Regions from separate parts of the Heyndrickxia acidicola genome, predicted to be linked through region 4. Evidence: riboswitches for the same ligand, from Rfam matches in the RefSeq annotation. Region 4 holds a riboswitch; each other region holds the start of a gene.

Region 1 (7,685 bases), 3.3 Mb from region 4:
AATGATGTCCTATTATTCATATTTTAAGGATTTTGGCATTATCGGCATGGCTATAGCAGGACTGTTCCCATTATTTGGAGCGTACCGACTTGCCCGCTTTAATATTAATGCCATGAAATCAACCCTTCACTATTTTACAGGTGTACCCATTACTGCAGCAGGAGGATTATTGACCCTTTTTACCCTGTTCCACGGCAGTCTGCCTTCAGTCATTCTTCCAATTGCATTCATAGTTCTTTGCCTTCTAATGGTCAGCAAAATTAAAATTCCAAGTTTGAAAGAAGTTCCTCTCCCAAAATATGGAACAATCATTACCATCTTTTTGGGATACGCGATTTACATTGTGTTCAAACACGAACACCATAAATTTCCATATTTTATTTATGTTGCGATTCCTCTTTATATTGCCTTTATTGGATATCAATTTGTTAAAGAAAAGGATAGGCGCAAACAAAAAGAGCAGTGATGACTGCTCTTTTTATCTTTTCCCGCACAGTTAGTGTAAAAAAATTTTTTTACGCGGTCATGTTAAGGGACACTGTTGTTTTTTAGCTCATTCTTTTTTACTGTAAAATGATCTGAAAAATGAGCAGTTACCAGCATTTACTTTAACACAGCCTTTAATTTAAGAGATAAAACAGGTCATCTTTAATTTGCTGTGAGCTTTTAAATGATTTATAAATCAATGCCAGCTCCATAAACCATTCCTCATCCTTGGTCAATAAGGCCAAATCGATCAGCATGCCAATATATTCTTCTGTAATTTCTGAGCTTTCCGGTATTTTTTCAATCCAATGTTCAAGGACTTCTATCGTTTTTCCTCTTCTAAACTTGTTATCACATTCTATTACTTTTACCTTAGCAAATCCCTGAATGGCATTTACTTCTTCTAAATAGCCTTGTATTATTTCACCATCATGCGTTCTTCCTTTGACCCAATCTCCAATTCTAAGGCTCATATTATCAGTCTTTTTCATTTGTATTCACCTTCCTGATTATGGATCATTTAAACCCGCATTCTTGGTTTTTAAGTGAGCGGGCTTCCATTTTATTAATGTAAATATACCCACTTTTTTAATTTACATGCAGATTCTTTCAAAATGAGTACTCTTTTTCTATTTTTCTTTAAATGCCTGATTGATTAAAAACGTTTCAATAATATTCTGTTGGAAATAGGCTTTTATTGTTAGAGATTTTACTAATTTGAGTTTCTTAACATAGGAGGAAGTGACAGAGGATTATCTAAAATAATGTAAAAGGGCGTTACTTCTAGTTATAAATTAATTTTTAAGACCAGAAAAGCGGATCGAACCCATGTCACTATGAGGATGTGTATGTGCTAAGGCTTGTTTGTATTCTATTTCCAACTCAGTTAATGATAATTCAAACAAATGTCTGCCCTCTTTTTTATACAAATTAAACGTGATAAGCTTGTTAATTAATTCATTCCTCCTGACTTCTACTGCTTTCCTAAGAATATTTCCCATTTTACACTCACTCCTTATTCTCATCTCTTAAAAAGATCACCATAGAATACAATAATTCATAAAAATCCTAAGCAAAAACCCTCTCCTTGGTATAAGAAGAGGGTTAATAAACTAAATACTTCCTCAACTTATCTGCCAAGCTCATACGCTTGATGGAATTAGCACAGTTTTCTTTTTTAAAGAATCTGCTGCTGAGGCTTCACAGGGCCATTCCCTCCACCTCTCTGGATAAGTTCATTCAATTTTATACGGATGACATTTCCTTATGATCCATCTTAAACCGATTAATCCTAGTTGTCAACTCGTATTTATTTTTTTATAATCGTATATGTTTTTTTAGCTCATTCGTGTGAAACAGCCGTTTCACACAGATGAGCTAAAAAACTAGCAGATTTCAATTTAAATATTCAACTAATTGTGTTGTAGTCATAAAAGTTTTTCTGATCACATTTTGACCTCTATTTCCTTTTAAAAAAGCCTTATCTGCTGCAAATAAGAGCAGATAAGGCTTTTTAAGTTTATATATTACAAGGCTGCTTTCAAATTATACAGCTGAGCTGCCTGCATTGCCTTGTTTCTTGCTCTTTTCCTTTATCAGTATTCCACCAGCTACACTGAACAACGAAAATAATAAAGGAATAATAAATCCGTAATGGTAGCCTACTGTTTGGGGAGCATGCTGAAAAAAATCAAGTACTTTTCCAAATAAGCTTGGAAGTAAAACAGCACTTAAAAATCCGCCAGTATTTGCAAAACCGGAAACAACCCCAACCTCTTTGATAGGAAATGACTGTCGGACAACCGCAAATGTAAGTGTACTGGCCCCATTGCCAAAACCAATGATTAAGAAAAGGATGACAAGCATAAAAAACGGAGGTTTTCCATTAAATAAAACAAACCCTGCCCAACTGAAAAAAACGATACTCTGTACCAGCAAATAAGGGCGTTTAATAGAACCTGTCCGGCTTGAAATCCAGGTTATTAACGGAGCTCCCACTATCGCACCTATTAATCCAATCATAATTAACTGGCTTGCTCCAGTTCTTGACATTCTGAATATCGACATCCCATAAGGCACTGCCCAAGAGCCAATAAACCCTACATAAGTACCAACTAAGCCAAAATGGCAGAAAAATGTCGCCCATGCCTGTCGGCTTGAAAATAACCGGATTAAAATGGAGAGGGTTTTTTCTAGCTTCTCTTCCTTTTTTAAAGAACGAGAATCCACAGGTTCTTCTTTTTTAAACAATTGATTTGGCTTTCTTATAAGAATAAAATAAAGCGTACAGCCTATAAGGCATAGCAGAATTCCCACTGTCAAAAAGGGAATTCTCCACCCAGATTGTGCAATCCATAATGAAAAAGGGACAGTGGCTGTAAGGAATCCCACGCTTCCCGTTACACCTGCCCAGCCTAAAAGACTGACAAATTCCTGAGCTTTGAACCATTGACTTAAAATTAACACAAGATTAATCCATATGGCTGCGTCCCCTATTCCCACCAAAAGTCTTGCGGCAAGAAGGACTGTTTCATCGGGTGCCAGACTATAGAGAACGGTCCCAATTCCATTTACAAGCGTTCCACCTATTAAGAAACCGTTCGGGCCGAAACGATCGGATAATATTCCAATTGGTATTTGCAAACCCGCATATGCCAAAAATTGAATACTTGCAAGCAGCCCTATGACAGCTGCGGTCAGGTGAAACTCATGCATTAATTGATTTGATATAAGCCCCGGTGCAGTCCTTTGGCTTACAATAAAAAGATAAGCAAACAATACAAAGGCAAAGACTGCCCAACGGTACTTGCTATTTTGTTTTTCCAATTGCCTCTTCTCCTGTTCTCTTATTCCTTAATTATTATAGTATACTTTTCCCTTCCATAAATTACTTTTTATCGTGGAAGCGGATACAAATTTAATTTATATTTAGAGATAGATCTTTAATTTCTCTTGGTTAAAGGTATTTATCAATAAAAACGTAGATTATTGAACAAATTAAATATACATTTCATTTAAAAGCTCTTTTTCATTATTCTGGACAGTAGTATTATAACCTTAAAATTTATTTAGCATTTTTTATGTCAGCATAGTTTTATATGTGGAGCGAAATTTGTTATGTAACTCCCTCTCCTATGGAGTCTATATTCATCATGATGACGGAATTTGGAGGCCTTTATGTATTTACAACTTTATGAACTTGCCGTTACACCTCGTTTTATTGTCGTTGTAATTCTTTCCATCCTGTACTTAGTTATTCTAAAAAAAGAAAAAGGTTTTTTTACAATTCTCTTCAAGATCTGTGCAATTATCTATATTTTGCTGTATTTAGTCGCTCTTTATATGTATTTGTTTCAAATGGGATAAGCTCTTCTTTTCTTGCACCACGAATGAAAAGTATAGAAAAGGTTAAATAAAATTAAAAAATCCACCTTAAAGGGTGGAAAAATAGTTCGAATGACATATACAAAAAATGTTGAAAAAAAGAATGTCCGTTTGTTCCCCTCATATACTTATATCAAGGAGGTGAGCATCATGACTAAACTTTATTTCATTTTTTGTACATTTGTTTTCTTTCTCGTTGCCATTCTCTCGCTCATTGCCGTGATTGTTCATAAATAGGATAGCGGTCACTTGGTATGGCCGTACCAAGTGGCTTTTTTCTATCACATTCTAATCTTATACACTCCCGTGATTAAAAATGATAAAAAATCTCATTTTTAGATTTTAAGTTTTTATGATTTTTATTTTTTTTACAAATACCGGAAACCTCCATATACATGACTGTTTTTGTTATGTTCCCCTCTTTTTCACCCAAATATTTTCTTATTTCTCGTTAATGCTCCGAAATTTAACGTAACGCAGAATTGCCAGTAAAAAAACTCTGTTTAGTATAGCTTATGAAAACTTAAAGTGTCATCATCTATTCTCCTCTACCGATTTCCTATTCCTGCTTTCATTCATTTTAGAATGGAAGCAGTTTTTATAGATTCGGGTTACAAGCTAGCGATAAATGGGTAAACTATTTGGGACTTTTTGAATTATGCAGAGAGAGGAGCAATAAAGATGAGATTAAAGGACAAAGTGGCAATTGTGAGCGGCGGGGGTTCCGGAATTGGAAAAGCAGCAGCAATAAAATTAGCAAAGCAAGGAGCTAAGGTATGCATTTTTGATATCAAACAAAGCCGGGCAGAAAAAGCAGCAGAAGAAATTAAAGCAATCGGAGGAGATGCATTTGCAAAGGAAGTAGATATTGCTAATCCAGAAATGGTCGAAAGCGGTGTAAAAGAAGCCGCGGAACGCTGGGGACGGCTCGATATTGTTTTCGCAAATGCAGGAATTAATGGTACTGTATCCCCTATTGAAGATCTCTCTCCAAATGATTGGGATGAGACCCTTACGACCAATTTAAAAGGAACTTTTCTGTTAACCAAGTATTCCATTCCCTTTTTAAAGAAAAATGGCGGGAGCATCATCATTACAAGCTCTGTGAATGGAAACCGAATCTTCTCTAACATTGGTATGTCTGCGTATAGCAGTTCAAAAGCTGGACAAGTAGCCTTTATGAAGATGGCAGCCCTAGAGCTCTCTACATATAAAATTCGTGTGAACGCCATATGTCCTGGAGCTATTGACACAAACATCGATCAAAATACATGGCCATCTGAAAATTTGGAAAAGGTTAAAATTCCTGTAGAATTTCCTAAGGGAGACCAGCCGTTGGAAGGAAAACCTGGTACTTCGGAGCAAGTTGCAGATCTAGTCCTTTTTCTATCATCTGATGATTCCAGCCATATTAGTGGAACGGCAATTTTCATCGACGGTGCTGAATCTCTTATAAGAGGATAAAATGAGAGCGGATCTTAAAATAAAGCGATGAAGCTAGACAGAGACTACATTGGTTAAATACTTTATTTAATGGAGCATTTTATACTCTTTTTTTGAAGCAAAACTCGCCAATTGGCGAGTTTTTTAATGTCTATATGCACTTTATTTATTTTGCTTTGCTTTTAGCGTGAAGCTTTTGGCGGCTGGCATACATCACATTTACGCTGGTTATTATTTTTAAATTTCGTAAACGTTTTTTCAAAAATGCTGCCACAAGCACACCTAAATTGTAACTTTTGAGAAAAACCGTGATATTCTGTAGTTAACAGCTTACTTTCCGAATTGTTATCAACAAATTCTTTAATTTTATCAATTGTCCATCGTTTATTCATTCTCTTACACCTCAAAACTTTTTTACTAGGCGAGGCTTGTCCGGTATCCTTTTTTTATGAGGGAAACCGAAATCACCCCTAATTCACACACTAAAGCACGGCCATGCTTAAACGGATCGTGCTATCCTTTTTAGTCCTGATTAAACCACAGTTTTTCTTTATCATCAACATCGCCATTATAATTAATTAAAATCTCGTCACCTGCTTTTATGTCAGTGTAAGCATAGAAGTCAAAGGTGTGATTTTCAAAATTAATTTCATATGTGGCATTCGGCTCATAAGAATGGTTAAACAGCATCCCATAACCAAGGAGAATAGCCGTATGATTTATCCCATACTCAAAAGCGTAATCGGCAAGAATGGTTTTCTCAATGTGTTGGTGCTGTTCATTTGGATAAGAAATTACAGGTGCCTCGTGTAAAAGCTCTCCTTTTTTAATATCACATGTAGCAAATACTCCGCGATTAAATTCTCCATCACTTAGTGGAGATTTTTTTACCTCTATCATAATGTTCGCCTACTCACTTTTAAAATTTTCTTTCTAACTTTACCATTAATTTAAACAAGCTTCACCTTTTTTAGTAGATTAGTTAATCTTAACTGTTGATTCCCGCTGCAGGCGCTCTCTTTCCGCTCCAATCAGCATAGATTTAAAATGAACATTTTTTTAACAGAGCCATTCATTTAATTAAGCCAATGATCAGGTATGCTTAATGAAGGCGGTAATTTTGTATAGATATCACCTTAAGCTGCATTCACTTGTACTTGTGTTAGAAAAATGCTTCCTATGAGATTGGCACCGCTAATATCAGCATCTCTCAAGTCAGCACCAATAAGATCTGCTGACCGCATGTCCGCTTCTTGGAGGTTTGAAGCAATAAGCAACGCACCTCTCAAATTAACCCCCTTAAGATTAGCCCCTCTTAAATTTGCTCCTATGAGATCACGCTTCTTCAAGATTTATATCATCTTGTTATTTATTTGATTATTTTTTACTTTTTTACGGACTAATTCACTTGTCTTTATAAGTAAATTATTGATCTTATCTCTATGGCTCGGTACATAAAGATCTAAGATCGACTCGGGGTTTAAAGAGGTGAGAAGCTCCGTTTCCTGTAAAACCTTCTCTATATCCTTAAAAATGGGCCGAGCTTCTTCTAAGCTTAACGCTTCATAATATTAATATAACATTTCGTGAAGCTGCTGTATTATGGGAAATACTGCAAACATTTCTTTAGCTGTCTCAGGATTTCTCCTCCAGATATTCCCATTGTATATTACTTGAGAAACCTTTTGGCCAGCTCCAAAACATTCATATACCGTACACCCGCGGAAGCCATTCTTTCTTAGGTTTTTATGAATTCCGCAACGATCATCTTTTTGCAGATTTCTGCAAGGAGTTCCTTCCGTTTTATCAAAAGCAAAATCCGTAGATTCCGCAAACGATAACGCTACACAGCATAAGCCGAAACACTTTTCACAGTCTGCACGTAAGTGTTCTCTATAGTTGGCACTTTTCATCAATTGTCGAGTCAATAGCTTAAACACCCTCTTTTATTCATTACATCCCTCTCCATTACAGCTTTACAGCAGATATAACCCCTTACCTTTATTGTTTTAACAATTTTACTCACAAAGTATTCTGCAAAGAAAGCCCAAAAACCTTCTGCCATCCTCTTGCACTGCCATAAAAGCAGGCTGCCAACAAATGACAGCCAGAGCCTTTTATTATCTAGTTATGCAGCGATCCTATGTTGATTTTTAGCTCATTCGTGTTAAACGATCGTATTACGAATGAGCTAAAAACGAGCAGCTATTAACGTATAAATTTAACAAGTCCAAAAAAAAGAAGGGAACCTTATCACTTTTCTTCAGTAAATAAAAGAGGAGAGAAATGTCATGTTTGCCACTATTCTTCTTTTAATGATGTCATCATCTTGGAGAACAAAGCTTCATCTAAAATATGATTCTTTACCCAGT
Region 2 (7,685 bases), 1.4 Mb from region 4:
GGTCTTTTGGAGGATCCTGCAGGAAGTTAATGATTGCCCTTTCATAGAAAAAAACCGTATAAATCACCAGCAGCATGAAGAGAACCTTGATTATCAGGTGCTCTTTGTTCAAAATCCTGCTTGCTATGAGTCCAATTACAATCGATAGCGGCGGATAAATAGGGAGTATATACCACCTTACCTTTGTTTGAGCTAAGGAAAATAGTAAAAGGGGCACTAAAATCCAAAGACACAGCCCAAGAATATCGGAACGTTTTAAAACGTTTATAATCCATTTTTTATACTTAACGACCAATATCAGTAAGAATACACAAAGTATTAAAAGCCATAAGGAATAGAACCTAATTAAAATTAAAAGATAATAGTCAGGTCCTCCAATATGCCCTTCGAGAGTGGAGGAAGATCTTTGAAGCAGATCATACGCAATCATATTTTGAAAAAATTTCAGTCCGTCATACTGATACCTTCCAATGCCCCAGGCCAGGATGGGGAGCACCATACTTAAAATAATGTTAACCCAATTAAAAAAGGTGAGTCTTTTGAATTTCCTTGTGCCAAAAATATATAAAGCCATAATAATAGCTATATTTCCCGCATGCCAGCTTTTTGTTAAAAATGCCAGGGAAAATGCAACTCCGGATATGTACAGCCATACTGGTTTTTTTTCGTAAGTGAGCAAAGAGAGTGTGGCTATGGTAAACAGGCAAACAAAAAGGGAATCCGCATCACCCGTTCTGGAACTGTGGTTAATCAAAAATTGTTGGCAGGTTCCTAAAGAAGCAACCGTAAAAAGAGATGCTATTTTCCCGTATTTTTTCAATGCATACAGAGCAGCTAAAATGACGGTTATGATGGAAAAGATAACGGATAAAAGACGGAAACCAAGTGTGTTGAACCCGGCTAACTTAAATCCTGCCATGATAGCCCAAAAACTAAGAGGAGGTTTTAAGTTCCAATAGTCAGGACTGTACCGGAATGTATTTACAAAAAAATTCTTTTTCTGCAGCATTTCATAGGCGCTGATCCCATGTCTTGCCTCATCCCAGCTATATACTGGAAAATCGCTTATCTTATAAAATACATTAAAAATATACAGGGAAAGAAGCAGAAAAAGCCCCAATCCATATAAGAAATTATAAATGCGGTGTTGAGTCATATTGATCTCCTCTGTATAAATGTCTATTAAAAAGACGCATGTTTGTATAAATAAGTTTCATGTTTCTGAAATTTTTTCCAAAAAGGGTTCAATTTTACTAGGATGGACTATTTTAATCCATTTTATATATTTAAAAATAAATAATTTGAAATTGATGATATTCCTTGCATTGTAAATTGGGTAAGAAGAGGAATTAGTAAATAAAGTAATTTAAAAAGCTAACCAAAACTATCTTAGAATAACAATTTTCCAAGGAGTTTAACACAACAAATTTCGCATAGTAATAAAGCGCTATCATTTAAATGGCAGTAAAGCTGAGCCGCCCTAGATATAAATCCTTAAACAGTCTACCCCAATTATTTATATAACCAATCAGTCTTCGAAATAAAAAAATATTTTTAAAAAGAGTTGCAATTCTGTTTATTATCGTGCTAATATTCACCCTATGAGTACATAATTATAGCTTTAAAACTCTTATCCAGAGCAGGCGGAGGGATTTGGCCCGATGATGCCCAGCAACCGACCGTAATACCATTGTGAAATGGGGCGTATTTTTAAAATAAGCCGGGATTTTCCCATGAGGCACGGTGCTAATTCCAACAGAAAGGATACTTTCTGAGAGATAAGAGGTGAGAAGATTTTATATTCTTCAGCCTCTTTTCTTTTTGGAAAGGGGCTTTTTCGTTTGGCTTTATTTCTTTATCGCTTTGAACGAACTAAAAAAAGGAGAGATGAGAATGAGAAAAATAGTTAACGGGAAAGGCTTGCTTATCTTTTTAACCGCTTTTATCTTATTGGCAGGCTGCCAGCCTACTTTATCAAAGAGTACGGAAGCGAAAGCAGATGTCAATTCTAAGAATCCGCTTGCAAACAAAAAGATAGCGTTGATTATGCAGCAAAACCTAGGAACCTTTTCAGAACAATATATTGAAGGGGTAAAGGAGCAGGTAGCAAAGTTTGGAGGGAAAACGACTGTTTTTACTTCAGATGGAGATCTTGCAAAAATGGCTTCAAACCTTGATGCCGCCATTAACCAGGGCTTTGATGCCATTCTGATAGACCATGGGACAAAAGAAGCTCTTACAGATGGTGTTAAGAAAGCAGTCAGCCAGAAGATACCCGTTATTGTATTTGATGCAGATGTATCCGTTCCAGGTGTAACAGTCCTTGAACAAGGTGATCAGCAAATGGCAGAAATGACGTTAAATAAGCTAGCAAAGGATACAGGAGGTAAAGCCAATATCGTAAAGATTTGGGTTGCTGGTTTTGCTCCAATGGAAAGACGTCAAATTGCTTATAAAAATTTTATGTCTAAAAATCCAGGAATCAAAGAGGTAGCGACTTTTGGTGCAGCAACACAAAATACTGCTTTGGACACTCAGTCCCAAATGGAAGCTCTTCTAAAGCAGTATCCAAAGAAAGGCCAAATCACAGCCGTTTGGGCTTCCTGGGATGAATTTGCCAAGGGTGCGGTCCGCGCCATTCAACAGGCAGGAAGAAACGATATTAAAGTGTATGGAATTGATATGAGCGATGAGGATCTGCAAATGATTCAAGAGAAAAACAGCCCATGGGTAGCATCTGCCGCCGTTGATCCGAAAGATATTGGCCGTATTCAGGTTCGGTATGCGTACCAAAAAATCCATGGAGATCATACACCTGCAACAGTAAAATTAAAGCCTGTATTTGTAACAAAGAAAACTCTGCCGAAGAAACAAATTACAACAGCTGATCTTAATCAGTATATAAAAGGCTGGGGCCACAGCAATCAGGGATATTCAGAAGCACTTAAGAAATTGGAAGAAGGTAAATAAGATTGGAGGGTCTGCTCCGATAGCATCGGTCAGACTCCCTTTATACAAAGGAAGGAGGGCAAACAATTATGGACCAATTGCTCATCATGAATGATATAAAAAAATCCTTTGGGAATGTAAAATCCTTGTCTGATGCTCATTTTGACCTTAAAGCAGGCGAGGTGCATGCTATATTAGGGGCAAACGGTGCAGGGAAAAGTACGCTTATGAAAATTCTTTCTGGCGCTTATACAGCAGATTCAGGTGAAATCATGCTTTCAGGGCAGCAGGTAGAAATAAACTCTCCTAAACATGCAAAAGATTATGGTATTTTTTGCGTTTATCAGGAGGTAGATACAGCACTTGTCCCTCAGCTGACCGTTGCTGACAACATTATGCTGGATTCTATTTCTTCACAAAGAAATATTTTTGTATCTAAAAAGCGGCTATTGCAGCAAGCAAGCAAAGCTCTTGCGTTACTGGATGAACGTATTTCTCTTCAATTACAAGCAAGTGAGCTGTCATTGGCTGAGAAGCAAATGGTCTTGATTGCAAGAGCTTTGGTATTAGAAGCGAAAGTCATTATTTTTGATGAACCCACTGCCCCTCTTTCACTGGAAGAAACAAAGAAGTTTTTTACTATAGTCAATAAATTGAGAAACAATGGGGTGGGCTGTATATTTATTTCCCATCGACTCCCGGAAATTTTTGAAATAGCCAATCGTATTACAGTCATGAGAGATGGAAGAACCATTTCTACCTTTCAAACCTCACAGGTCACTCAGCAGCAAATTGTTGAGACGATGCTTGGCAGTTCATTTCACTTTTCATTTACACGGGCAAATAACAATAAGGGGGAACGGCTGCTAGAAATCATGGAAATAAATGACGGACAAAAAGTGAAGGATATTTCTTTCCATGTTTCGAAGGGAGAGGTAGTAGGCATTGTAGGGCTGGTTGGTGCAGGCAAAACCGAGCTGGCTAAAGCTTTATTCGGCTTGACAAAATGGAAAAGCGGGAAAGTCATTGTAAATGGAAAATCAAAAAAGTTTCAACACCCAAAAGAAGCGATGAAATCAGGCCTTGTACTTGTCCCGGAGGAGAGAAGAAAGGAAGGTCTTTTTATTCAGGATTCCATTGCCGAAAATATAACCTTCCCCTATCTAAAGAAATTTTCACCCTTCCTGTTTCTTAATAGGAAAGAAGAAAATAAGTATGCTGAAAAAATAATAGATACCTTATCCATAAAGGCAAATTCGGCTAAGACGCCTGTATTTAAATTAAGTGGAGGCAATCAGCAGAAAGTGGCGATTGGTAAATGGACGTCCTCAAATGCCAGGGTTTATCTTTTTGACGAGCCAACTAAAGGAGTAGACATTGGAGCAAAGCAGGACATCTTTCACTTAATCCACAATCTTACTGCAGAAGGAAAAGGGATTGTCTACTTTTCGTGCGAAATAAATGAAATTTTAAGTATTTCTGACCGAATCCTTGTCATGTATGATGGGCAAATAGTGAAGGAATTAACAAAAGAGGAAGCAACACAAGAAAAAATCCTGCTATATGCTAGCGGTGGAAAGGAAGACATCTATGAACGGAACGCTCTTTAAATTCTCATTCAGGTACGGAGCAATAGTAGTCATGGCTATTGTTCTCGTTTATTTTAGTCTGGTAAATGGCAAATTCTTTTCATATGGGAATCTATCAGATATACTGCGCTCGATTTCCATCGTTACATTATTGGCTCTTGGTGTCACATTCACATTAATTGTAGACGGCTTTGACTTATCAGTAGGGTCTACTATGTCCTTATCTACCGTTATAACTGCCTCTTTAATGGTTTGGTATCAGTGGCCCCTTTGGATTGTCCTTTTACTGCCCATAGCAGTTGGGATTGCAGTAGGAATCTTTAATTCTATCCTGATCGTAAAGATTGGCATACCGGATTTATTAGCTACGCTTGGAGCCATGTATATTGTATCGGGTATTCAAAGTACGTATACAGACGGATATTCGGTTTACAGCCATATGCCGATGACAACAGGCGGGACTGCACCGGGAGAATTTTATAACAGCTTCCTATGGATTGGGCAGGGTGAACTGTTTAAAATCCCTTTTCCTGTTATTATTATGATTCTATTTGTCATCCTGGTTTATCTTGTCCTCAATCATACCAGATGGGGCCGGATTTTATACATGACAGGAGGAAACTCAGAGGCAGCCCGATTATCAGGGATAAATGTAAATAAGGTAAAACTTCTTGCTTATACCATATCGGGGATTTTTGCCTCGCTGGCGGGCATTCTCTTTACAGCGCGGGTGGGGTCAGGGCAAATTGATTCAGGTGCAGCGATGCTGATGGAAGCAGTGGCGTCGGTTTTTGTAGGGTTCTCCTTTTTAGGTGCAGGTAAACCGAATGCCATCGGAACCTTTTTTGGGGCTGCATTAATTGGCATCCTCTTAAATGGTTTAACCATGCTGAATCTTCCATATTATGCTTTTGATATTATAAAAGGAAGTGTCTTGGTTCTTGCCCTGGCCGTAACCTATCTGCAAATAAAAAAGAAAGCATAGCAGTGAAATTATGTACATAGTGGAATGAAGTAAAGCAAAAGCGTTCTAAATAGGAACGTTTTTTGCTTTTTTTGTTTCCTTTCTTTCCTGTAACCTTTAAGCTGTGCTGAAATGCGAGTGAAACAGCCGTTTCACTCGAATGAGCTAAAAAACAACAGAGTCCTCTAACAAAGCCTCAATTTAATAAGGCCTAGGAGAGCTTGCTTATCAGAAGGTTCCGTTATTGCCCGCAGAAAGCGAGTGCCTGCAGCGGAAATCAACAAGCAAGATTAACAGAGCCTTTTTTATCGGAAAAGTAAATCATGCGATTCAGCATAGCTCTTTGGCGTGGGACCAAAAGTCGTCTTTATAACATATGCATACTAAATTATGTAGATCAGCCTCTAGTGAAAAATCGATGATTGATAAAATAGAGGGATCAAATAGGTAAAAAAAGTAAATATATTATGACGAAAGTATTATTTTTGGGAATATTTAAAAAATAAAAAGGGATTAGTTGTAAATATGAGAATAAAGATAGGCATCGTAGACATTATTTATTCTGTCATTCTGCCTACGCATACTTTTTTAGGAGGAATTCATTTGAAGAAGTGGAAAAGAAGTGTGCTTTCTTTTGTTGCAACGGGATCTTTATTATTTGGAGCATCACCTTTTATGTCGCTGGCGAAAACCACAAGCGATAACGTAACAATCCCTCAAGGTACAGGGACATCGGTATTGGATGGTGCCAATTATTTTGGAGATCTGGATCCGAATCAGCAGGTCACCGTCGACTTTGTTCTAAAGGTAAAAAACAAAGATCAGCTGGCGCAGTATATTAAAGATACAACGACACGCGGCAGCCGTCATTACCGTGATTATTTGAGTGTAAAAGAATTTAAAGATAATTTTGCCCCAAGTTCAGGAGATGTATGGGTTGTTACAAAATACCTGCAGTCCTTTGGGATTAGTACATCAGTTTATAATGATAATTTGATTGTAACCGCAACAGGAACAGTTGCTCAATTTAATAAGGCGCTGAATGTTGAATTGCAGAATGCTAGCTATAAAGGAAAAAAGTTCCGCGGAACAAAGAAACAGCCAAGTGCTCCTAGGAATGTAGCAGACAATATCTTATGTATTTTGGGGCTAAGTGATTATTCTAATTTGACTTCACATGCTGAGAAACAAGCTGTTAAAATTCCTGCTAACAGTGACAATGCCCTGCCAGGAGGAGGATTGTCTCCCCAGGATTTGATTAAACGCTACAATGTTCAGCCGCTTTATGATAAGGGCGCAACAGGAGCAGGTCAAACCATCGGGATTGTAACTTTAGCTGATTTCGTTCCTCAGGATGCGTATGACTTTTGGAATACAGCAGGCATTAAAGTGAAACCGAACCGGATTACTAAAACAGATGTTGACGGAGGTTCAGGCTGGTCTGGGTCTGATGAGACGACATTGGATGTAGAGCAATCAGGTGCTCTTGCACCACAAGCGAATATTCATGTCTATGTCGGCCCAAATACGGACACAGGCTTTGTAGATGCATTTGCTAAAGCGATTAATGATAACCAGGCACAGCAAGTTTCCGTAAGCTGGGGGCAAAGTGAGTCATCCATTGACTATTTTGTGAAGCAGAATATGGAATCACCTGCCTATACCGAAGCTTTTAACCAGCTCTTCATGCAAGCGGCTGCCCAAGGGCAATCAATGTTTGCTGCGGCAGGTGATGCCGGGGCCTATGATAATACCCGGTCAATGGGCATGTATGACCTCACTGTAGATTTTCCTTCTTCCAGTCCATATATTACTGCTGCAGGCGGAACAACAACACCATTTAGTTTTACTTCTAAGTCCACAGGAATTAATGTAAGTGTTCCTAAGGAACGTGCGTGGAGCTGGGATTATTTGTACCCGCTTCTTCAAGCATATGGTTACACACCTGATAATGGGCCTTTCTTTGAAGGAGGCGGCGGCGGTTTCAGTACAGCCTTTGCGACACCTGATTATCAAAAAGGAATAAAGGGAGTTAATACGTATTCAGCTGTTCAGCAATGGGATGTAGGCAGTGATTTAGCTGCAACACCTACTTATGATTCTACTAAACCTATAGTAACTGGAACAGGTTCAGGGAGGAATGTACCGGATTTATCCATGGACGCGGATCCAGAGTCTGGATA
Region 3 (7,685 bases), 1.1 Mb from region 4:
CTTAGCATGCTCTGCAACGACCTTTTTCACTTCATCCACGATAGCTAAAGGGAAGGCTAAGCGGTTTTCGATGCTTCCGCCAAAACGGTCATTTCTTTTATTTGTATGGGCAGAGAAGAACTGCTGAATCAGATAACCATTGGCACCATGGATTTCAACACCATCAAATCCGGCTTCGATTGCCCGTCGGGTTGCCTCGCCAAATGCCTTTATCAAACCTTCCACTTCATCAGTGCTTAATTCGCGAACTTCAATACCGCCTTCTGTAGTGGATGCGCTTGGTGCGACTACGTCATGGTTAGGAACAAGGTCAGGAGGGCAGGCACGGCCGCCATGATGGATTTGAAGTACGGCTTTGGCACCGTGGGATTTGAGGGTGGATACTAGTTCTCTCATTCCGCTGATGGTCTCATCACGATCCGCTCCCGGTTGTCCTGGAAAGGCTTTGCCGTTTGGTGTTACATTGGCACAAGCTGTAATGATCATGCCAGGTCCTTCTGCCCGATGTGCATAGTAACGCAACTCATCATTGGAAATGGTGCCATCATCATTGGAAAGGAAGTGAGTCATAGGGGCCATTACGACACGGTTGTTTAGTTGTACACCGCTTTTTAAGGAAAGCGGTTCAAATAAAGCAGTTAGCTCTTTTTTCATTTTAATACTCCTTTGTGGAAGATTTAGTTTATGATGCGGAAAAACAATTATATTATCCATTGAAATAACCCAAAAGGAAAATTATCTGCTTAGGGGTAATTGTATGTGGAGGTTGAGTATAAGTCAGACTTATCTTTTTAATTAAATAATATCTAATTTTCTTATATATCTTTTTTCTGTATAGTTAGGTTGTGACGTAAATGACAAGAACAGAGGGTCAGAAAGAGCGGGGGATTATTATGAAAAAAATAAATATAAGAGCATTTCATCCAATTGTTTGGGCCTTGCTTTTAGGAACGGTATTTGCACGGGGGGCAAGCTATATGGCTATGCCATTTTTGGCCCTGCACTTATCCCGTTCAGAAGGCATCAACCCTGTTTTGATAGGGGCTATTATTGGAGTAGGCCCTTTAATGGGAACGATTGGAGGTTTTTTTGGCGGCAACTTATCGGATCGATATGGAAGGAAGGTTGTCATGCTTTCATCCATTTTTGTATGGACGTTTGTCTTTCTTGGATTTGCTTTTGCAAGCAGTCCGCTTGTCTTCTTTCTATTAAATGCATTAAACGGAATATGCAGATCCTTTTTTGAACCGGCAAGCCAGGCTCTTATGGCAGATGTTACTGAAAAGGATTTGCGTCTGCGTGTATTTTCCATGCGATATACAGCCATTAATATTGGTGCGGCAGCCGGGCCGCTGCTTGGAGCCTATTTTGGAATGAAATCAGCAGGATTGACATTCGAGATTACCAGTGCATCTTATTTGATGTATGGAATAGCCATTGCCATGTTGCTTAGCAAATATAAAGTCAGAAACACCGCTTCAGCAAAAGGCAGAACAGCGATGAAAGAGGCTTTCCAAATTATCGGAAGGGATAAGGCTTTGCGCCTTTTCATCTTGGGGGGGATTTTGGTCAATATCGGATATTCTCAGAACGATTCTTCTCTTCCTCAGCACCTGGGCCAGATTTTAAAGGATGGAGTTGTGCTGTATTCTGTCCTTCTATCAGTTAATGCTGTGTCAGTTGTTGTACTGCAGATTCCTCTTAGCCGGCTCGTTGAAAAGTGGAAGGTGCTGCATGTGATGGTGCTGGGCAGTGCTTTTTTTACAGCAGGTTATATTGGATTTGGACTATCGCTTGGGTGGGCAGGCTTTATCACTTCCATGCTGATTGTCACGATCGGTGAGATATTTTTGTTCCCTTCGACAAGTGTGTTCATCGACCAAATTGCTCCAGAAGCGCTTAGAGGAACCTATTTCGGGGCTGCTCAATTCCGTTCTATCGGAAATTCAGCCGGACCGTTAATGGGAGGTTTTCTGCTTAGAAGTGTTCATGGACATTGGCTTTTTTGCATAATGGCTTTTCTGGTGGGGGCCAGCAGTTTTTTCTTTATAGCGGGCAATAGGCTTCAATCAGGCCAGGCTGTCCCTGGTGCAGCTTTAAACGAAAGCAGTGTGAAGGGGTAGGCGGCTCCAGAAAGCAACGTTGGAATCTAAGTAGAAGATCAGGACGCAGAATGACTAAGTGGGTAACAGATTTTAAGGTAACAGATTGAAAATAAGCCGGCTCTTTTCTAAAGGCTGTTTTCGCATAGATTGTTGCTTTTCGCAAAAGTGTTAAATTCGTGTAAAGTGAGTCTTCGTGGCATCTTTTCGTAAGCAATTCACAGGTTTACTACAGAGCCTGTGAATTTCATTTTTTGGTGTTATATAGCAACAAAGTTTACGAAAAGAGCCTTTCTAAAAGAAGAGCTGGCTTATTTTGTCAGGGAGGCCGCGGCTTCCGAGCCGCCTGCAATTAAAGCTGATCCAATGCTTTTTCAATCTCCACGTCGCCAGAGAGAATTTCGAAGGTCTTGTTGAGCGTTTTTTCATGATTCAGGGATGCAACGATGGTGTTAGCGACATCCTTTCTGGGAATGGATCTTCCTTTTGTGCTCTCGAAGTGAGAGGATAGCTCGATTTTTCCTGTCGGCTCATCAAAGCTTAAGGAACCAGGCCGAATAATCGTGTATGGAATGCCGCTGGATTTTAAGTGTTCATCTGCATTCCGCTTTGCTTCCAGATATTGCTCAAGCGGCCCTCTGGGGTAATCGGCTCCCACTGAGCTAAGCATTACAAAATGCTGGATATTTGCTTTTTTACCTGCATCTATTAATCGTTTTGCTCCCTCCTGATCCACTGAGATGGTTTTCTCAGGGCCGGTTTTGGAGCCGGAGCCTGCATGCTACTAAAACTTTCATAGAAACACTCCTTTTTGAAATGATACCAGTTATTCTACCCTTGTATCTGTCTACCAAACGTTCAGGCGATCTTTAGGACAGGAAGAGAATGGGGGGAATCGAAGGGGACTTTCAGCAAATGATCATGAAAAAATTTACTCTTACACAAGGCTGATATGAGAGTATGATTGCGAATGTGAAAGTTTCATAACCTATCGCCATTCGCAATGGTTTGAGATGGATTAGCAAATAGCGCAAGCACCTTCCTCATAGCTGATAAGCGCTGGAGTTAGTCACTGTTAATCCTGCTAGGTGATTTCCGCTGCAATCAACGTTGAATTCAAATGAACAATGGTTTTACTCAGATATGCGGAGCGTTGTTTGTCCTGCCTGTTCATTGTCACTCAATCAATATGGGTGTTAAATCAACTGGGATTTTTAACAGAGAGCACCATAAAAAAATCTATCTTGTCCAGTATGTTGTTATAAAGTCTTACCTATTTTCTTTTTAACCTGTTCACAAATCAGCCAGAATGTAAGCTTAATGGACATGCCAAAAAGGATGAAATCCATGTACGAATAGATATGTTTCCAATGATCCATTGAGAATAACCCAAAGTGGATGAAAAGAGGTTCTACAATGAATGAAAAAACCGAAGCCCATATGACAACGGATAAAAAGAAGGCGTACCAGGATTTGCAATATTGATACAAAAGCATGGATGAGACCGGAATGATTCCAAGATCCGCTGGAAGCAGAGGGGTGAAAAAATAAAATAGCTTTACCGGGTACCCCCACCATAAAAGATTAACTCCCACGATATCCAGAACAACCGCAACAGTTCCGGATAACAGCCCATAAGAGAACAGCTCAAAGAAATGGCTCTTATCCACAAGCTTCCACCAAATGAAATAGGGAGTAACCATTGAAGCGAAAAGAAACCACCAGGCAGGTGAATAAAGATCGTGCTGAAGCCAACGGGCATACAGCAGATCATTAAGCTGCTGCCGGGTTTCTTGTATATTGGTATAGGTAGCTGTTTGCACGTCCAGATAAAAGCTCACGGATACACCCGCTCATTTTGTATTTCTATTTATTTTGCACAGATGAAGCGGATTTCATGTACCAATTATTTGATTCAAATCTAAACCGTCCGCGGAAAGCGAGTGCCTGCAGGTGAAATCAACAGGCAAGTTTAACAGAGACTTTGCAAAAGTGATCCACCTTGGTGCCGCACCGTTTTAAGCAGAATGCGAAGCCAAACAGCGGACACAGCTTTTTTTAAGGAGTTTTCAAGATTGGCAAGGCTCTTTTCGTAAACTTTGTTTTTATATAACACAAAAAAATTATGAATTTCACAGCCTAAGTAGTAAACCTGTGAATTGCTTACGAAAAGATGCCGCGAAGACTCATTTAACACAGGATTTAAGACTTTTGCGAAGAGCAATAATATATGCCAAAACAGCCAAAAACAAAGAAATTGACAAACGAAAGAGCTCATGATAGTTTTAAAGTTAATTTAATGGTACTTCTTATCAAGAGAGGTGGAGGGATTTGGCCCTTGGAAACCTCGGCAGCAGACTTTATGTATTAAAGCACTGTGCCACATCCAGCAGGCAAGAAAAGCCTGATAGATAGGAAGAGCGGATTTCCATATGTTGAAAACCCCTCTTCGAAACTGTAGAGGGGTTTATTTTATGTTTAGGTAAGGCTCTTTTCGTAAACTTTGTTGCTATTGGAAACAAAAATATCATTGTAAATATATGTTAGTATTAAAAGTTATAAAGAGCTTACGAAAAGATGCCACGAAGACAGACAACAAACGGGATAATCCTTACGTAAAGCAACAATCTATGCGAAAACAGCCTAACGTAATTATAAACTGCTTAACAGTTAACCAATAGTGTCTTTGTCTAGCTCCAGTACTGAGGGCAAGGAGTTTGAACTTTTCTTGTAATACCAACTAAGTTTATTGGATATATGGGTTTTAAAAATGGAGGTGGCAGAATGGAACAGCAAGTTATGATTGAATGGCAGGAGAAGGGATTAGCAGCTACTGTCCATTATCCTGAGTCACTAAGCAATACAAGCCGTTTTCCGCTTATCATTATATGTCATGGCTTTACGGGGAGCAGGCAGGGGGTGCATCGCCTGTTTGTTAATGCGGCAAGAAGGCTTGCGGAGAAAGAGTATGCTGTACTTCGATTTGATTATTCAGGCTGTGGAGAAAGTGAAGGAGAGTATGGGCGCACGTATTTTGACGAGTTTATTCAGCAAACCCGGCAGGCCATAGCATTCGGAAGGCAGCTTGAGTACATTGACAGCGCGAATGTCATATTGCTTGGACATAGCCTGGGCGGCGCGATTGCCCTCTATACAGCAGTGTTGGATGGGAATATTAGCAGGCTGATTTTGTGGTCTGCAGTGGGAAACCCCTTTGAAGATATTGTCAGCATTGTTGGAGAAAAGGCATACAGAAGTTTTCAGGCAGAGGGTAAAGCTTCCCTGGATTATTTGGGGTACAGCTTTACAAAAGACTTTTTTGATTCCATGATACCCTATCAGCCTTTATTAAAGGCTTCAGCCTATAAAGGAGATGTTTTTATCATCCATGGGACAGCGGATGATGAAATCCCATCTGCTTACAGTGAAGAGTATGACAAGAAGTTTTGTTCACGACAAAAAGGAATGTGTGAAAGCTACTTCATACAAGGTGCAGGGCACACCTACTCCTCCTGCGGTGAGAAAGAGGAGCTGGTCCGCCATACGCTCTCTTGGCTTTTTAAAACGGAAAAGCAAAACGAAAATGCAGAGATCCCCAATTAAACAAATAATTCAAGCGTCCTGCTCTTTGAGGCAGGGTGCTTTTTAGATCCTGTGATAAGGGGTATAAAACTTACAGTTAAATAGTATGATTAGGCTCAGCTAAAGCTCTATGTTGATATGGTCCCATGCTGAAATGAAGGGAAAAGCAGATTCCCGCTAAAAAAGGCGCGGCAAGGGAGCATCCCGATTTTAAAGGCGGCTGAAATATTATCGTCCCACCTGAATCCTGGTGCAGGTTAAAACCGCTAAAATGAACTGAGCCTGGTATTCAAGGATTAAACTAGTACCTATGAAGGGAATGAAATATAATATAATCGAAACTGTCATTTGTCAAAAGCTTGAAAAATGAAATACTAGTCAAGCTTGAGCTAATAGACAGGATCGTTCTTTTTTTGCACTTTGGTGCCTGGATGTGAGGTTCCTTAAATTTTGCTGCTATTGAAGCGAAGACAGACAATATATGGGTTTATTCATTATACGGGAAGCAATAATCAATGCAAATAGCTTAGGCATAACACCTTTCTGTATACTTCTTATAATATGAATACTTTTCGGACGAAAGCAGTCTCGATAAAAGAGTTATATATACGTTAGAGATCTAAACCAAAGATAAGAATGGGGATAAAATAATGCATAGAAACCAAGAGTTATACCATTTTTTATTAGGAAAAGCGGAGCAGCTTACGGAAGATTGGTTTAATTCCCTCGATAAGGTGAACCTTGGCGGAGTATACAGTGCAACAGATCCGGAGGTAATTAAAACACTGAAAAGGCAAAACTATGAATTTCATCTTCATCTTTGCAAGGTATTTGTTGAAGATGAGCAAAGCTTTTTTAAGGATTTTGAAAAATGGATTTACACGGTTTCCCGCGACAGCCAGCATTTAAATACGCCTGTTCATTCTATTATAAGTGAATTTATGAGAGTTAGGACACAGTATCTTGATTTTATCGACCAATTTGCAGAAATGAAAAAAGACGTCTATGAACCTGAGCGGGTAAGAGCTTGGATAAACGTTATCATTAGAGCCTTTGATCAGGTCATTATTCAAACAACGGAAGAAACCTACAATTATTCAACAGAACTGCTGAGAGCCCAGCAGGAAATGATTTATGAATTGAGCTCACCGGTTATCAAACTGGACAATAATAGAGCGCTGCTTCCTCTGGTGGGAGATATTGATACGGCACGTGCCAAGCTTGTGCTGGAAAATACACTGGAGCAATGTGCTGAAAAAGGAGTCACACGATTGTTTATTGATTTATCAGGTGTGGTGATGGTGGATACAATGGTGGCTCATCAAATTTTTCAGCTAATAGAAGCGCTGAACTTAATTGGTGTGAAATCTACTCTTTCCGGGATCAGGCCTGAAATTGCGTCAACGGCTGTTCAGCTGGGGCTGTCTTTTGAAAACATCTCCATCGAATCCAATTTATCACGTGCGTTAACTGCCAATAGGGGATAATGCGTCTGCTGAAAGGTTACAAATGAGCAAAAAAACGAGCACTTTTCAACATAGAAAATTAACAGAACTTATTTATAAAAATGGTCCGATGAGTGGGAAAGATGGGATGTATAGGTGACAAATAAAAACATGAATCCTAAGATTGATGCCTATTTCACTGAGGGATGTATGCGCTGCCCTCTGGGAGGAACCCCTACCTGTAAAGTCCATAGTTGGCAGGAAGAATTGAAGAAATTGAGAATAATCCTTCTAGACTGTGGACTGACTGAAGAATTGAAGTGGTCTCAGCCTTGTTACACATATCAGAAACGAAACATCGTTCTAATGAGTGCATTTAAGGAATATTGTGCTATTAGCTTTATCAAAGGTTCCTTGTTAAAGGATGCCCATCGTATTCTAGTTAAACCTGGAGAGAATACACAGGCGGGGCGCCAGATACGGTTTACCAATGTCCGAGAGATAATCGAGATGGAATCAATCTTGAAAGCCTATATTTGTGAAGCCATTGAAGTGG
Region 4 (7,685 bases):
TGGATCCGCAGATAATGTGGTCTTTCCTGTACCGGATAATCCGAAGAAAAGAGCTACATCTCCTTCCGGCCCCACGTTTGCTGAGCAGTGCATTGGCAAGGATCCTTTTTCCGGAAGAAGATAATTCATGATGGAGAAGATCCCCTTTTTCATTTCTCCAGCATACTCTGTCCCGCCAATCAGGATGATGCGGCGCTCAAAGGAGATAATGATAAAGGTTTCAGATTTTGTACCATCCACTTCTGGAACCGCTTTAAAGGTAGGGGCGGATAGGATAGTAAATTCCGCCTGATGGAAAGGAAGCTCTTCTTCCGTAGGGCGAATAAATAACTGATGGGCAAAAAGGTTATGCCATGCATACTCATTAATGACCTGAATAGGCAGTCTGTAGCTCCTGTCTGCACCGGCAAAGCCTTTAAAAACAAACACTTCTTCCTTATTTTGAAGAAAGCTGACCATTTTATGATAGAGACGATCAAATACTTCTGAGGAAATAGGCTGATTAACCGTTCCCCAATCTATTTTATCCTTTGTAGCGTCTTCCTCTACAATATATTTATCTTTGGGTGACCGGCCGGTGTATTTGCCTGTTTCTGCACAAACCGCACCGGTTGAGGTTAATATTGCTTCTTTTCTTGACAGGACCCTTTCAACTAATTGAGGTACAGATAGCTGCGTATATACATTAGGGCCATTTAATAATTCAGATATTTCATTTGAGATATCCAATGAATTCATCGATATTAACCTTCCTTTTTCTAGATATTTGTTTAATGATTGCTCTGCATGTAATTAGTATAACACATTTGAAATAATAATCTATACTATTTATTTGTTTTTTTATTTGTGCTATCGCAAAAAGGTATTTTGACTTATATAATTGGAAAACATTTTCAGGGTGGCTATTGAAATGAAAGCAATGAACGCTTATGGTAGGATTTGTTCTATTTTAATATGGGACTTTGTTGTTTTTTAGCTCATTCGTGTGAAACGTTGGTTTCACACGCCTTTCAGCTCTGCTGTAAAATGAGCTAAAAAACGAGCAGTTTTCAATTTAGAAATTTTAATAGAACCTATTATAAAGAACTTGGGACATATTATGAATATATTTCTTTTCATAAGGGACAAGGTAATAAGAAGGTTCCAAATAAAATTGTTTTTATCTTCTCTCATTTATTTATTGACACTCCATGTCAAATTGAGTATGATTTTACCTTGTACGGATACTCTTATCCCGAGCTGGTGGAGGGACTGACCCGATGAAACCCAGCAACCTGCCTCTAGGTACAGCCAATACATTCTTTTCTAAAGGATGCCAAAGCTTATCTAGGCAAAGGTGCTAACTGTTGCAAGGTTCAATCCTTGAACGATAAGAGTGAAAGGCGCGATTTTTGATCTAAACCTTTCCTCATTAGCTAAGCACAGGGAAAGGTTTTTATTTATGGAAAAAAGCGCATAACCTCTATTGGGCTGGATTTTTTTAAAGGGCTTTCGTAATAAGCGTTGTTGTTACATTTAAAACACAAGGCTGGGTTTGCAAACCTTTTTTAAGAGCAACTTAGTCATTGTACAAAAAGCAACAATCTATGCGAAAACCAGCATGATAAAAATCCGATGTTTATTTCATACTATTAGGGAAATGAGTACCGTGAACTAAATATAGAACTGATCCACAGGAGGTATTAGCCTGTGAATTCCATTCAAGGGAGGAAGAAAGATGTCAAACAAACGTCGCTTATTTACATCTGAATCAGTTACCGAAGGGCATCCTGATAAAATTTGTGACCAGATTTCCGATTCAATTTTAGATGCGATTCTTGAAAAGGATGCGAATGCTCGTGTAGCATGTGAAACTTCTGTTACAACAGGCCTTGTTCTTGTTGCCGGTGAAATTACAACAAGTACTTATGTGGATATTCCAAAAATTGTACGTGAAACAATTAAAGGAATTGGCTATACTCGTGCAAAATACGGCTTTGATGCTGAAACATGCGCAGTATTAACCTCTATTGATGAACAGTCTCCGGATATTGCGATGGGTGTCGACCAGGCACTTGAAGCACGTGAAGGACAAATGACTGAAGAGCAAATCGAAGCGATTGGTGCGGGTGACCAAGGTCTAATGTTTGGTTTTGCCTGCAACGAGACAGAGGAACTAATGCCTCTTCCAATTTCTCTTTCTCATAAGCTTGCACGCCGTATCGCTGAGGTTCGTAAAGAAGAAATTTTAACTTACCTTCGTCCAGATGCAAAAACACAGGTTACAGTAGAGTATGATGAAAACGATAAGCCTGTTCGTATTGATACCATTGTCATTTCTACACAGCATAACCCTGAAACTACTCTTGAACAAATTCAAAAGGATGTTAAAGAATTTGTTATCAATCCAGTTGTGCCTAGTGAGCTAATCGATGAAAATACAAAGTATTTCATTAATCCAACCGGCCGTTTTGTTATTGGCGGACCACAAGGAGATGCTGGTTTAACAGGACGTAAGATCATTGTTGACACTTACGGCGGATACGCTCGCCACGGAGGCGGTGCATTCTCCGGTAAAGATCCTACAAAGGTTGACCGTTCAGCTGCATACGCTGCAAGATACGTAGCGAAAAATATCGTTGCTGCCGGATTGGCTGAAAAATGTGAGGTTCAGCTTGCGTATGCAATTGGTGTGGCGCAGCCGGTATCCATTGCAGTTGATACATTTGGAACAGGTACTGTGTCAGAGGATGCATTAATTGATGCAGTTCGTTCAAGCTTCGACCTTCGCCCCGCAGGCATCATTAAAATGCTTGATCTTCGCCGTCCTATCTATAAGCAAACAGCTGCTTACGGACACTTTGGACGCACAGACGTAGACCTTCCTTGGGAACGTACAGATAAAGTAGATGCACTTCGTGAATTAACTAAGTAATAAAGGTAAAGGAGTTACAAGTCAAATTGTAACTCCTTTTTTCTATGGCTGGAATGGGGGATCGAACTAGAGAAAAAGTACTTCTGATCTGGATGAAGGACGTTAGAGTGGATTGGTGAAGAGGAAAAGTCCTTCATCGCCGTCATGAAGGCCAAAATAGGCTTTGGACCAAGTGGTTTGGTCCTTCATTGCCAACATGAAGACCAATTTGAGCGATTTACGAAGTGAATTTTCCTTCACCTCCAGCATGAAGCCGTCTCTGTGCCAAGCCATGGTTATTAGACCTATCGCACCATGGCAGCCAAATCAAACTTCCTATGTCCCATACGCCCCGTTTAATCTTTTCGCTCAAAACAAGCGACTGTTTTCTAAACAAGAAGGAAATACGGGTAAATGTCTACTGCAAATCTGGATGAAAAGTGGTAGTATTATAAAGTGCATTTTTTTATGACAACTTTTATAAAAAAATCTCTTTACATGGTTTGTGTTTTTTGTCACAATCCTTTTTAAGACCCCCAGGTATCTTATTTTCTTTTCGAAATGTTTACTTAGGGAGCGGACATCGTTCTGAATTTCACAAAATTTATAAACGGCGTTTAAAATACTTATAATGAGAGTATTGAAAGGCCGTACCATTAAACTATCCTTAATTAAAGCAGGTGACCTACATATGTGTGGATTTATTGGATGCATACATGACAAAGCATTTGAACGGACAAACAACGATCAGCAGTTGTTTAAAAATATGAATAATATTATTACGCACCGCGGACCTGATGATGAAGGGTTCTATGAGGATGAACATATCCAGTTCGGTTTTCGCAGACTGAGCTTTATTGACCTGGAAGCGGGCCATCAGCCGTTGACTTATGAAAATGAACGTTACTGGATTGTCTTCAATGGAGAGATTTACAACTATGCAGAAATAAGAAAAGAACTGATGGATGCCGGCTTGAAGTTTGAAACTTCTTCCGATACTGAAGTTATTGTTGCACTATACAGCAAAATCAAAGAAAAAACAGTTGAAAGATTACGCGGTATGTTCGCCTTTGTTATTTGGGACAAACAGGAACAATCCTTGTATGGAGCCCGTGATCATTTTGGCATAAAGCCATTCTTCTACCGTGAAGAAGAAAACCGGACTTTCTTTGGTTCTGAAAAGAAAAGTATATTGCTAGCCATGAAAAATGATGTGCTTAACTACGATGCTGTTCAGTATTACATGACCTATCAATTTGTGCCTGAGCCATATACAATGACAGACGGCATTCAAAAGCTTGAGCCTGGACACTACTTCATTAAGAAGCTTGGAAAGCCAATGAAGATTGAGCGGTTCTGGAAGGCTTCCTTTAAGCCGGTACAAAAATCAGAGGATGAATTTGTTAAAGAAATAAGAGATGTTCTCTTTGATTCTGTAAATTCTCATATGATCAGCGATCCAGACGTTCCTGTAGGCTCTTTCCTTTCAGGCGGAATCGATTCGTCTATTATTGCGTCTATTGCTAAGCAGTTCAACCCAAGCATTAAAACTTTCTCCGTGGGATTTGAACGCAATGGATTCAGTGAAATTGATGTAGCGAAAGAAACAGCTGAAAAGCTTGGAGTGGAAAATATTAATTATGTTATCACTCCTGAAGAATATATGAACGAGCTGCCGCGGATTGTCTGGCATTTGGATGACCCTCTTGCTGACCCTGCACTGGTGCCGCTTTATTTTGTAGCGCGCGAAGCCAGGAAGCATGTTAAAGCTGTATTATCAGGCGAAGGGGCAGACGAATTATTCGGAGGCTATAACATCTACCGTGAACCTCAATCACTGGAAGTATTCAATAAAATTCCGGGTGTTGGAAAATCCCTTCTTTCCGCTCTTGCAAAAGTCATGCCTGAAGGTGCAAAAGGGAAGAGCTTCATTGAGCGCGGTGTAACGCCAATGGAAAAGCGTTATATTGGTAATGCCAAAATGTTTACAGAAGCAGAAAAGAAGCAGCTGCTTGTAAAATATAATAACAGGCTCGATTATACGGATATTACAAATCCTTTGTATAAGGAAACAATCGGATACGATCCTGTTGACCGCATGCAGTATATTGATATCCATACGTGGATGCGCGGCGATATCCTGTTGAAAGCCGATAAAACAACGATGGCAAATTCGCTTGAGCTTCGTGTACCGTTCTTGGATAAAGAAGTTTTCAAGGTGGCTTCAAAAATTCCAACAAGCTTAAAAACAGCTAATAATACAACGAAATATATTCTTCGTAAAGCGGCTGAAGGAATTGTTCCTGATCATGTTTTAAATCGTAAAAAGTTAGGGTTCCCTGTGCCGATCCGCCATTGGCTAAAGGACGAAATGAATGATTGGGCAAAGCAAATTATCCGCGATAGCCAAACCGATCATATTTTAAATAAAAAATATGTACTTCAGCTGCTGGAAGACCATTGTCAGGGTAAAATGGACTACAGCCGTAAAATCTGGACAGTCCTGATCTTCATGATTTGGCATTCCATTTATTTAGAAGGCAAATATGATTTCCAAAAACAGTATGAGGTCAACAAAGAACAGGCGACTGTTTAAGAAAACAAAAAGGATTCCAGGCATTTGCCTGGAATCCTTTTTCTGATTTTATTAGTGTAGTCTTTGTCCAGCTCCAGCTCCAGCGCCAATCGGCTAGCGGATTTCTGCGTCTTCTCCCTGCGATAAGTCAACATCAGCTCATTCCTCGCTGTGTATCCTTTATCTCAGTCGAAGACTACGGAATCCGTACACCGATGAACAAGGCGCTTGGGCATTTCTTTGTCTAGCTCCAGCGCCAATCGGCCAGCGGATTTTTTGCGATCATTTTTTTATCGCTGTACGTAAGTGCCTGGCTGCCCATCTGTTTCCATCCTGCTACGAAATCGGCGTAGGGTGCTTTTTTATTTTTTTTGCCAGTCAGAGGATCATTAAAGTAAACGTAATTAGCATCGTAACCGGTAATGACAACGGCATGTTCTTTTTTGGTGACCCTGACAGGTCCTGCTTGGGTAGTCCATTTCTGGAAGTAGCTTTCGGGAAGCCGGCGGTATTCTGTATTTACAATCGTCCAAACAGGCTTGTTTTCAGATAAGGCAAGCTTTACACGATCAAAGCTTGCCCCAGTTAAATTCACCATCCTCCCGGGCAAATACTTTTCTCCCAAATCGAAAACAGGCTTAGCATAAACGGCGTAACCGGGCTGGGAAAGGGTAAACATATTCCCGACAAACCCTAGATTGGGATTTCCATACACGGTTTTTCCGTCTTTTGTTTTTATTGTTTCTGCCGTTTTCTTTAGTTGATGGGCAAGCGTCAGTTTTTGAGCCGATACTCCTGCTGATTGAAGGAGCATTGAGAGGCTTGTGACTTCACAGCCGCGCGGAAGCTCTGGGAATTGTGAGTAGACAGGGACGTTCAGCAGCACCTTGCCTTTTATGTTAGGCTGCGTATACTTAGCAGCAGGCGTGCTGAAAGGCTTAATGGAACCATTTTGAAAACCGAACAATAGAATGCCGGTGGATAAAATAATTATTAGATAAATTGCGGGAATTTTAGAGTTTCGACCTTTCATTTACCTCACCCATGTATAAATGTTAAATGCAATATATGCATTATACATATTACATCGGCATAATTTGTGATTTTTTGCTAAAATACTTTAAAAAATAAGGAAATACTCCCTTTATTTTTGGAGAGATTTATAATACTGTGCTTTTTCGGCGTATTCTCTTGTGATACGCTGCATATCCCGTATATCTTCTTCATTCAGTTTTCTGATTACCTTTGCCGGCTGTCCAAAGGCAAGGGTATTTGGAGGGATGATTTTACCTTGTGGAACCAGGCTCCCCGCCCCAATGAATGCTCCTTCACCAATTTCGGCATTATCTAAAATGATGGACCCCATGCCGATAAGTGCCTTTTTTCTGATTATGCAGCTATGCAGAATGACTTGATGGCCGATGGTGGCTTCATCTTCAAGAATCAGCGGGTTATTTGGACTCTGATGAAGGACGGAATTGTCTTGAATATTTACCTTCTGTCCAATGATAACGGGTGCTACATCACCGCGGATGACGGTGTTGAACCATACGCTGGATTCTTCTCCAATGGTAACATCACCTGTTATCGTCGTGTAATCGGCAATGAAGGCAGTTTCTGCAATAGAAGGGAGCTTTCCCTTATAAGGATAAATCATCTTTTTCAACATCCTTTCTGAGTAAACAAATGAACATGAAAGAGTTTTAGCCTTGCTTACCAATGAGCAGACCTTATCAAAGGAAAAACCTTTTCCATCTTATTGTAAGGCTCTTTTGGTAAACTTTGTTGCTATTTGTCATAAAAATATGAATAAAAATAACTGGGGTCAGCAGTTAAACGTGCGATGAGATTAAAAAGAGGGTGCAAAAAAAGTAAAAACTAAACGCTTTGGGGTAAAATGCAAATCCAAAGAAGAAGGGCAATGGCTGAAATAAATTGATCGCTGTTATCTTTAGTTCGAATTTTTACTTGTTTATGGGTAGAATAATGAAAAGAAAGATTTGGGCAGGAAAAGGGGGGGGAAGCAAATGTGGAAGTGGGTAACGGATGGAGAGGCAAAGGCAGTTATCGTCATGGTCCATGGTGCGATGGAGCATCACCGGAGATATAGCTGGCTAATTGAAATGTGGAGATCGGAAGGCTATCATGTCATCATGGGTGATTTGCCTGGACAGGGAATTACATCCAGGTCACATAGAGGACATATTGATTCCTTTG

Evidence for each region. A riboswitch is a leader RNA that binds a small molecule or an ion and turns the genes downstream of it on or off. The one in region 4 is predicted to bind S-adenosylmethionine.
Region 1: another riboswitch for S-adenosylmethionine. It lies ahead of A5N88_RS06545 (Fur-regulated basic protein FbpA); the one in region 4 lies ahead of metK (methionine adenosyltransferase).
Region 2: another riboswitch for S-adenosylmethionine. It lies ahead of A5N88_RS15295 (sugar ABC transporter substrate-binding protein); the one in region 4 lies ahead of metK (methionine adenosyltransferase).
Region 3: another riboswitch for S-adenosylmethionine. It lies ahead of A5N88_RS17035 (alpha/beta hydrolase); the one in region 4 lies ahead of metK (methionine adenosyltransferase).

Annotation. Positions count from the first base shown of each region.
Region 1 covers NZ_KV440953.1:1,401,756-1,409,440, forward strand. The annotation lists gene pssA (CDP-diacylglycerol--serine O-phosphatidyltransferase) at 1-466, shown strand, start outside; gene A5N88_RS06540 (IDEAL domain-containing protein) at 621-977, opposite strand; gene A5N88_RS06545 (Fur-regulated basic protein FbpA) at 1,281-1,487, opposite strand; SAM riboswitch class I at 1,613-1,722, opposite strand; gene A5N88_RS06550 (MFS transporter) at 2,032-3,312, opposite strand; gene A5N88_RS06555 (hypothetical protein) at 3,664-3,852, shown strand; gene A5N88_RS06560 (SDR family oxidoreductase) at 4,552-5,334, shown strand; gene A5N88_RS06565 (hypothetical protein) at 5,496-5,705, opposite strand; gene A5N88_RS06570 (SET domain-containing protein) at 5,836-6,213, opposite strand; partial or broken gene A5N88_RS06575 (pentapeptide repeat-containing protein) at 6,450-7,241, opposite strand; gene A5N88_RS06580 (hypothetical protein) at 7,615-7,685, opposite strand, start outside.
Region 2 covers NZ_KV440953.1:3,283,374-3,291,058, reverse strand. The annotation lists gene A5N88_RS15300 (ArnT family glycosyltransferase) at 1-1,156, opposite strand, end outside; SAM riboswitch class I at 1,628-1,785, shown strand; gene A5N88_RS15295 (sugar ABC transporter substrate-binding protein) at 1,894-2,970, shown strand; gene A5N88_RS15290 (sugar ABC transporter ATP-binding protein) at 3,039-4,559, shown strand; gene A5N88_RS15285 (ABC transporter permease) at 4,540-5,523, shown strand; gene A5N88_RS15280 (S53 family peptidase) at 6,106-7,685, shown strand, end outside.
Region 3 covers NZ_KV440953.1:3,631,515-3,639,199, forward strand. The annotation lists gene A5N88_RS17015 (NADH-dependent flavin oxidoreductase) at 1-654, opposite strand, end outside; gene A5N88_RS17020 (MDR family MFS transporter) at 894-2,123, shown strand; partial or broken gene A5N88_RS17025 (NAD(P)H-binding protein) at 2,455-2,850, opposite strand; gene A5N88_RS17030 (CBO0543 family protein) at 3,362-3,943, opposite strand; SAM riboswitch class I at 4,409-4,520, shown strand; gene A5N88_RS17035 (alpha/beta hydrolase) at 4,887-5,705, shown strand; gene A5N88_RS17040 (STAS domain-containing protein) at 6,335-7,171, shown strand; gene A5N88_RS17045 (YdeI/OmpD-associated family protein) at 7,286-7,685, shown strand, end outside.
Region 4 covers NZ_KV440953.1:4,714,575-4,722,259, forward strand. The annotation lists gene pckA (phosphoenolpyruvate carboxykinase (ATP)) at 1-738, opposite strand, end outside; SAM riboswitch class I at 1,227-1,376, shown strand; gene metK (methionine adenosyltransferase) at 1,718-2,914, shown strand; gene A5N88_RS25250 (hypothetical protein) at 3,017-3,187, opposite strand; gene asnB (asparagine synthase (glutamine-hydrolyzing)) at 3,585-5,489, shown strand; gene A5N88_RS21995 (C39 family peptidase) at 5,713-6,501, opposite strand; gene A5N88_RS22000 (gamma carbonic anhydrase) at 6,613-7,125, opposite strand; gene A5N88_RS22005 (alpha/beta hydrolase) at 7,496-7,685, shown strand, end outside.